Regions from separate parts of the Lactococcus sp. FSL W8-0209 genome, predicted to be linked through region 2. Evidence: riboswitches for the same ligand, from Rfam matches in the RefSeq annotation. Region 2 holds a riboswitch; the other holds the start of a gene.
What was found. A riboswitch is a leader RNA that binds a small molecule or an ion and turns the genes downstream of it on or off. The one in region 2 is predicted to bind lysine.
Positions count from the first base shown of each region.

Region 1: it holds a riboswitch for lysine, as region 2 does, so the genes downstream of both, dapA (4-hydroxy-tetrahydrodipicolinate synthase) here and MKX45_RS00960 (amino acid permease) in region 2, are expected to answer to the same signal.

Region 1 covers NZ_JBBOVN010000001.1:1,876,700-1,880,916, reverse strand. The annotation lists gene MKX45_RS09310 (MIP/aquaporin family protein) at 1-199, shown strand, start outside; gene MKX45_RS09305 (aspartate-semialdehyde dehydrogenase) at 294-1,370, shown strand; gene MKX45_RS09300 (NUDIX hydrolase) at 1,381-1,836, shown strand; lysine riboswitch at 1,904-2,079, shown strand; gene dapA (4-hydroxy-tetrahydrodipicolinate synthase) at 2,180-3,073, shown strand; gene MKX45_RS09290 (MgtC/SapB family protein) at 3,113-3,784, opposite strand; gene MKX45_RS09285 (ribonuclease J) at 4,132-4,217, shown strand, end outside.
Region 2 covers NZ_JBBOVN010000001.1:185,453-189,669, forward strand. The annotation lists gene MKX45_RS00945 (single-stranded DNA-binding protein) at 1-375, opposite strand, end outside; gene rpsF (30S ribosomal protein S6) at 405-698, opposite strand; gene MKX45_RS00955 (undecaprenyl-diphosphate phosphatase) at 890-1,744, opposite strand; lysine riboswitch at 1,927-2,109, shown strand; gene MKX45_RS00960 (amino acid permease) at 2,267-3,733, shown strand; gene dnaX (DNA polymerase III subunit gamma/tau) at 3,767-4,217, opposite strand, start outside.

The DNA of each region.
Region 1 (4,217 bases), 1.7 Mb from region 2:
TACAGCATTTGGTGGACCAACTGGTGCAGCATTGAATCCAGCACGTGACCTTGGTCCTCGTATCGTTTATAGCTTCTTACCACAATCAGTTGTTGGTGAAAATAAAGACGCTAAATGGTGGTACGCTTGGGTTCCAGTTGTTGCCACAATCGTTGGTGCAGTAATTGCAGCTACAGTCTTTAAACTTATGTTTAAATAAAAACAAAAATTTCTGTCGAAAGGCAGATTTTTTCTTGCCCTTATAACTTAAAAGCGCTATAATAATTATAATTTACTGAAAAGGACAGACAATTATGACACAATATAATATCGCCGTCGTTGGTGTTACTGGTGCCGTGGGTACACGTATGCTTGAACAATTAGAAGAATCTACACTTCCTATAGAAACCGTACGTGCGCTTGCAAGTAAACGTTCGGCAGGAAAAATTGTTGAATTTAAGGGGCAAGAGCTTGTTGTAGAAGAATTGACTGAGGAGAGTTTTGAAGGCATTGATATTGCTCTTTTTTCAGCCGGAGGCTCAGTATCAGAAAAATATGCCCCTTATGCTGTAAAAGCTGGAGCTGTTGTCGTAGATAACACCTCATTTTTCCGTCAAAACCCTAATGTCCCCTTGGTTGTTCCAGAAGTTAATGCACATGCTTTGGAAAAACACAATGGAATAATTGCCTGTCCTAATTGCTCAACGATTCAAATGATGGTTGCTTTAGAGCCGATTCGTCAAGCTTATGGGCTTGAGCGAGTAATTGTCAGCACTTATCAAGCGGTCTCTGGTGCGGGTCAATCAGCAATTAATGAAACAAATCGTGAACTCCAAGAAGCACTTGATGGAAAAGCACTGACAGAATTGTCAGCAGAAATTTTACCGTCTGCTGGAGATAAAAAACATTATCCAATTGCTTACAATGCGCTTGCACAAATTGATGTATTTACTGACAACGATTATACTTATGAAGAAATGAAAATGACAAATGAAACCAAGAAAATCATGGAAGATGATTCAATTGCGGTTTCGGCAACTTGTGTCAGAATTCCAGTTCTTTACGGTCATTCTGAGTCAGTTTATGTTGAAACGAAAAAAGTAGCAGATATTGCTGAGGTTAAACGTTTGATTTCTGAATTCCCAGGAGCTGTTTTAGAAGATGATGTTGCTCATCAAATTTATCCACAAGCCATTAATTCAGTTGGTCGTCGTGAAACTTTTGTGGGTCGTATTCGCCGTGATTTGGATGCAGCAAATGGGATTCATCTTTGGGTAGTTTCTGACAATTTACTCAAAGGAGCAGCTTGGAATTCTGTTCAAATTGCTGAAACGCTACATGAACGTGGCTTAGTTAGACCAACTCATGAGTTAAAATTTGAACTGAAATAAGCTCTGTTAAATGAGTTATATCAGTAAAATTCGTGAAAAAATTGGTCATGAGCTTTTGATTTATCTGGGAGCTGGCGTTATTGTCTATTCTGATGAAAAAATTCTCTTACAAAAACGTAAAGATAACGGAACTTGGGCTTTACATGCGGGTGGTATAGAAGTTGGTGAAGAACTTGAGGAGACTGCTCGCCGAGAATTATTTGAAGAAACGGGACTAAAAGCAGGTAAACTTGAGCTTTTAGGAATTTATTCAGGACAAGACCGTTTTATAACTTATCCCAATATGGACCAAGTTTATATGCCAGGCATTTATTATATTTGTCGAGATTTCACAGGGAGTTTAAGACCACAAATGAGTGAAGTTGAAGAGCTGAAATGGTTTAAATTTAAAGAAATTCCAAAAAATATTCATGAGCCAAATCGCCGTGTTATCAAAGATTTCATCCAATTAATTGCGAAAGAATAATAATAAATTAGACTGTATAAAAATAAAATTTTTGACCTCGTTTACTAAAGTATGCTATAATGGGTCAAATAAAATTAGAGGTTGCGAAGACGAAGAAGTTAGTGGAGCGGTGAACGCACTGAAGCTGATGGCGGCGTTCTTTGCCGAAAGAAAAATTGTCACAAAATTTTTCTTGGGCTGTGTGGTTAAATCCTACAGACTGTCTTTCTGTCAGTACTGACAGAAAGGAGAGCTAATCAAAATCATTTTTGACGAACTTTTGAGAGCCTCTTTTGCATAAAAAGAGGTTCTTTTTGACCTCTTGACAAGAGCTTGTCAGTAAGCTCACACATAAGGAGAAATTATGTCAGCAAAAGAAACAATTGAAAAATTACAAAATGCACGTATCATCACGGCCCTAGTGACCCCTTTTAAAGAAAATGGCCAAATTAATTTTGGAGCATTTCCTAAGCTCATTGAGGATTTACTTGCTAATCATACGGAAGGCCTTATCTTAGCTGGAACAACGGCTGAATCGCCTACTCTTACTCATGATGAAGAATTGGCAATTTTTGCTGCGGTTAATAAAATAGTGGCTGGCCGTATTCCATTAATTGCGGGTGTTGGGACTAATGACACACGTGATTCGGTTGAATTTGTCAAAGAAGTTGCTGAACTTGGTTATATCGATGCGGGACTTGCAGTGACTCCTTATTACAACAAACCTTCCCAAGAAGGAATTTATCAACATTTTAAAGCCATTGCTACTGCGAGTGATTTGCCAATTATTTTGTATAATATTCCAGGAAGGGTGGTCACTGAAATTCAGGTAGAGACCATCTTACGTTTAGCAGAACTGGAAAATGTAATTGCCATCAAAGAATGTACAAATACTGATAATCTGGCTTATCTCATTGAAAAGCTACCCAAAGACTTTTTGGTTTATACTGGAGAAGATGGGCTAGCTTTTCACACTAAAGCTTTGGGAGGTCAGGGTGTAATCTCGGTTGCCAGTCATATCCTAGGTCAAGAATTTTTTGAAATGTTTGCAGAAATAGACCAGGGCTCTATTCAAAAAGCAGCGGCTATCCAAAGAAAAATATTACCCAAAATAAATGCACTTTTTAGTGTCACAAGTCCGGCTCCAATCAAAACGGTTTTGAATGCAAAAGGATATGAAGTTGGTGGCTTACGTTTACCACTTGTAGTTTGTACTACTGAGGAAAGTAAAACAATTCTTGAAAAAATTGGAAATTAAAAAATACCCTTTTAGGGTATTTTTCTTTATAAAAGTTGGTCAATATTCAATTGATTTAATCTTATCATTCGATTCCAAAAGACTCATTAACGAAGCGACTTCATAAGCTTTTGGTAAGTTCAAATATAGCTCTGTTTTTAAAGAATTATTTGATTTTTTTTCAACTTTTATACTAAGAATTTTGACATCTTCCTCTTTCAGCTGTTGTTGCAACAGTTGAAGACCTTCAAAATCTTCTAATTGAAGAATAAGATGATCGCTTGTCGCTGATTTTATCCATCGATAATTTTGGTGTAAAATAATTTGAAAAAGTAAAATAAGTAAAGTAGCTACAATACCTATAAAATATAATCCAGAACCGATAGCCATCCCAATACCAGAAGTTGCCCAAATTCCAGCCGCAGTAGTCAATCCATTAACGGATTGATTGTGAACAAAAATCATTCCAGCTCCTAAAAAGCCAATACCACTTACAATTTGAGCCGCAATTCTGGAAGGATCAAGATTGACTCCATGGGTACTGATGATGTCCATAAAACCATATTTTGAGACAATAATCATTAAAGCAGCACTCAAAGCAACAATTAAATGAGTACGTGTACCAGCATTTTTGGAACGGCTATTTCTTTCATAACCAATGGCATATCCACATACCCCAGCTAATATTAATCGAATTAACCAATCAAGTTGTGTTAAGAAAGTAATCTGCATAAAATTTCCACCTTGTCATTTAAAACTTACCTTCCATTATATCGCTATTTTGATTAGAAAAAAAGTAAGACCCATAAAAAATGAAACTGACTTGCTTTTTTACTTGCTTTGGGTTAAACTTATATTAGTGTATCTCGGTAGAGATTGGAATGCCAATCTCTTTTATTTTAATTCTAAGTAGAATTATCTTTTCAATATCGCTTGTCCCACTCGACCGATTTCGAGAGTGAATATGGCAAGGAAATTGCTAAAAACAGGACTGTAAATTTACTGACAGAATTTGTCAATAACTTACAGATTCTTTTATATCGAAAAAATTATAAATTACACTGACAAGAAAGGTTTTTATGTCTAATATTAAAATCACTCCATTAGGTGGTGTGCGTGAATTTGGTAAGAACATGTATTTAGTTGAGGTTGAAGAGCAAATTTT
Region 2 (4,217 bases):
GCTAGGTGCAGAATATGAACCAGCAGAAGCTCCGCCTCCCATACCTTCACGAGCAGATCTACTTTCCAACATTTGGAAACTGTCAGCCACAACCTCAGTCACATAAACGCGTTGACCTTGTTGATTTTCATAGTTACGTGTTTGAATTCGACCAGTTACCCCAATCAAAGCTCCTTTTTTAGCCCAATTCGCCAAATTCTCAGCTTGTTGGCGCCAAATAACGCAGTTAATGAAATCAGCCTCACGTTCGCCATTCGCATTTTTAAATTGACGGTTTACAGCCAATGAAAATGTTGCGACAGCTTGATTTTGAGGGGTGTATCGAAGTTCAGGATCGCGAGTAATGCGTCCTACTAATACAACATTGTTAATCATGATGAACTTCTCCTTAGAAATGAAAGCTCTTAAGCTTCAACTTTAACGATCATATGACGAAGAATGTCAAGGTTGATCTTAGCAAGACGGTCAAATTCGCTCAAAGCTTCTGAAGTTGTTTCAGCTTCAAAAGTTGCGATGTGGTAGATACCTTCGCGGAAATCATTGATTTCGTAAGCAAGTTTACGTTTTTCCCAGTCTTTAGACTCAAGATTTGCAGCACCGTTGTCAGTCAAGATTCCATCGAAACGTTCAACGAGGGCAGCTTTTGCTTCTTCATCAATGTTTGGGCGAATAATATAAAGAATTTCGTATTTAGTCATTGATTTTTCCTCCTTTTGGACTAATGACGCAGGTTGAGTCCTGCGTAAGTTGTGAGTTTTTCCCACAGAGTTATATTCTATCACTTTTTTCTATTTTTAGCAAGAATACATTTAAACTTTCCCTCAGCAAAGAGAACTATTTTAAAATAAAAAATACCAACTAAAGAGAGTTGGCATAATTTATCTCATTCTCAGCCCAAAAAGGCTTTAAACATTGCATAAATAAGAAGGATAATCCCTAACACAATCCGATATTTCCCAAAGAAAGTAAAATCGTGTTTTTTCACATAATCGGTCAAGAACTTGATGGCAACCATTGATACCCCAAAGGCAACTATACAAGCTACTAACAAGACCCCAAATTGTTCAAAACTTAAAGAATTCCCATTTTTGAAAAAGTGAAGTATTTTGATGAAACTAGCTCCAAACATAACTGGAATACCCAAGAAAAAGGTAAATTCTGCGGCAACTTCACGACTTACACCAATTAATAAAGCACCGACAATTGTCGCACCTGAACGCGATGTCCCTGGAAGTAAAGAAAGCACTTGGAATAATCCAATATAAAGAGCGGCACGATAAGGCAAACGGTCAATATTCATTACGGAAAATTCATGGTTTGGTACCCACCGACGCTCAATGACAATAAATGCTACCCCATAAATAATTAACATGAAGGCAACAGGAACAAAATGGTAAAAATGTTTGTCCAACCAGTCATTAAGTGGTAAACCAATAATCGCTGCTGGTAAAGCCGCAATCAAAACTTTCAACCACAAACGCCAAGTTAATTGAATTTCACGTGGTGTTTTTTGTTTGTCAGCTGGATTTAACTTATTAAATGGATTCAGTTTATGAAAATAAAGAACAACAACTGACAAAATTGCTCCTAGCTGAATCACAACATCAAACATTTCTTTAAAAGCTGCTGATTGATTAAGACGAATAAATTCATCAGCGATAATCAAATGCCCTGTTGAGGAAATAGGTAACCACTCAGTGATTCCTTCAATAATACCTAAAATAATGGCACGAATAAAATCCATATTTTGCTCCTAGAAAATTTCAGTAAAAAGACTGATTTTTATTGACTGACATAGCAGTCCTATCCTCATAAGTATATCATAAATGACAAATGAATAAACTTACAAAGAAAGTGATTATTTGTAATTAATTTTACATTCTCTTCCTTGACATCATCTTAAAATTGCGCTAGAATTACAAATAACACATCGATAGAGGTCGCAACTGATATGAATCTACGCCGAGTTGGAGCACAACAAAGACGCGTATTTAGAGGAGGAGAGGTTGCCGAAAGAATTTTGTTGCTCAGCAAGGTTCTTGGGCTAGTGAGGAAAACTCACTAGACTGTCGCAAATGGTTAATAACCATGCGGAGGGCTATTCGTTCAAGAAAATTTTTAAAATTTTGTCGGACCTTTAGCAATCTATTCTATCTAGTAGGATTGCTTTTTTTGTTTTTCTCAGACTTTTCTAAACTAAACAGGAGTAAGGTTGAGTCTGAGTCAAACAAGTCGGTGTAGAATAAATTTTATTAGGGAGAGAATTTTGGAAAATTCTTCAAACTCAACTACTGAGACGCAAGTAAAACGCGGCTTAAAATCACGTCATGTTTCCATGATTGCCCTTGGCGGAACAATCGGAACTGGATTGTTTCTGACTTCAGGCGATGTCATTCACACGGCAGGACCATTTGGTGCACTGACTGCCTATGTTCTTATCGGAGCAATGGTTTACTTCCTCATGACATCACTTGGTGAAATGGCCACTTATTTACCCACTTCTGGTTCTTTTTCAGACTATGGAACACGTTATGTTGACCCAGCTTTTGGTTTTGCTCTAGGTTGGAATTATTGGTTAAACTGGGCAATTACCGTAGCGGTTGATTTAACAGCCGTTGCCCTTTGTATCAAATTTTGGTTACCAGATGTTCCAAGTTGGATTTTTTCACTGATTGCCTTAATTATTGTCTTTGCAATCAATGCCTTATCAGTTAAAACTTTTGGCGAAACTGAATATTGGTTGTCAGCCATTAAAATTACTGTTGTTGTTTTATTCTTGATTATTGGTTTCTTATCTATTTTTGGAATTATGGGCGGTCATATTGACGTCGCTAAAAATCTTTCAGTTGGTAATCATGGTTTTGTCGGAGGACTTGGTAGTTTCACTACCGGCGGAGGGATTCTCGGCGTACTCTTAGTCGCTGGTTTCTCTTTCCAAGGAACAGAATTGCTCGGCATTACAGCTGGTGAAGCTGAAAATCCTGAAAAATCAATTCCTAAAGCTATGAACTCTATCTTCTGGCGTATTCTTGTCTTTTATATCTTATCCATCTTCGTGATGGCGGCTATCATTCCATTTACTGACCCCCACTTAGTTGGAGGAGATTCAGCTGCTCAAAGCCCTTTCACAATTGTATTTGAACGTGTTGGTCTCTCTATTGCAGCTTCTATCATGAACGCCGTTGTTTTAACTTCTGTCGTTTCAGCAGCAAACTCTGGAATGTATGCCTCTACTCGGATGCTTTATTCACTAGCTAAAGATGGTGGCGCACCAAAGATTTTCTCAAAAACTTCAAAAAACGGGATTCCTTTCATTGCTTTATTAGCTACAACTGCTGTTGCTTTACTCACATTCTTGACATCAATTTACGGAGTTAGCTTCTTTACATTCCTTGTCTCAGCCTCTGGTTTAACAGGATTTATTGCTTGGATTGGGATTGCAATTAGCCACTTCCGTTTCCGCCGCGCCTATGTCGCTCAAGGAAAAGATGTTAAAAAATTACCTTATCATGCAAAACTATTCCCATTCGGTCCAATCTTAGCCTTAATTATGACCGTTTTAGTCACACTCGGCCAAGACCCAATGCTTCTTTTTGGTAAAACTTGGGTGCAAGGCGTCATCATGTATGCCGCAATTCCACTCTTCTTCATCCTTTACTTGGGTTATAAATTTAAAAACAAAACGAAACTTATCCCCCTTAAAGAGGTTGATTTAAGTCGTCATAAAGATTAAAAAAGTCGCTCAATGAGCGGCTTTTTTATTAGTTTAATCATTAATTTCGACTACTTTTTCACCAAAGAGTTCTTTAGCTAAGTTTACCGTTTCATCCGGCTCTTTTTCATCTTCTTCATCTTCTTGAACATTTTCAGATTTTAAATTAGAAACATATTCCGCTCGAACTTCTTGCCAGTCTTGTTCAGCAAGAGAGATAATTTCTGGCGCAAATCCAACAATTGAACTCAAGAGATTCCCACAAAAAAGTTGCAATTCTTCATTTTCACTGACTCTTTTAGCAAGATTCTCATGAGGAAAAGTAACCACAAGGAAATTTTCTGACGCAGCGACAGGCGCTGTATTATTAAGTAAAGCTCGGTCTGCCGGTTTAGTTACCGAAGCAACAAGTTCTGGCCACGCACTTAGAGCAGCTTTTCTAGCTTCATTTGTCGCCTCAGCCAAAGCTTTATAAATTAAATCTTTGTTAATTTGGCGTTTTTTA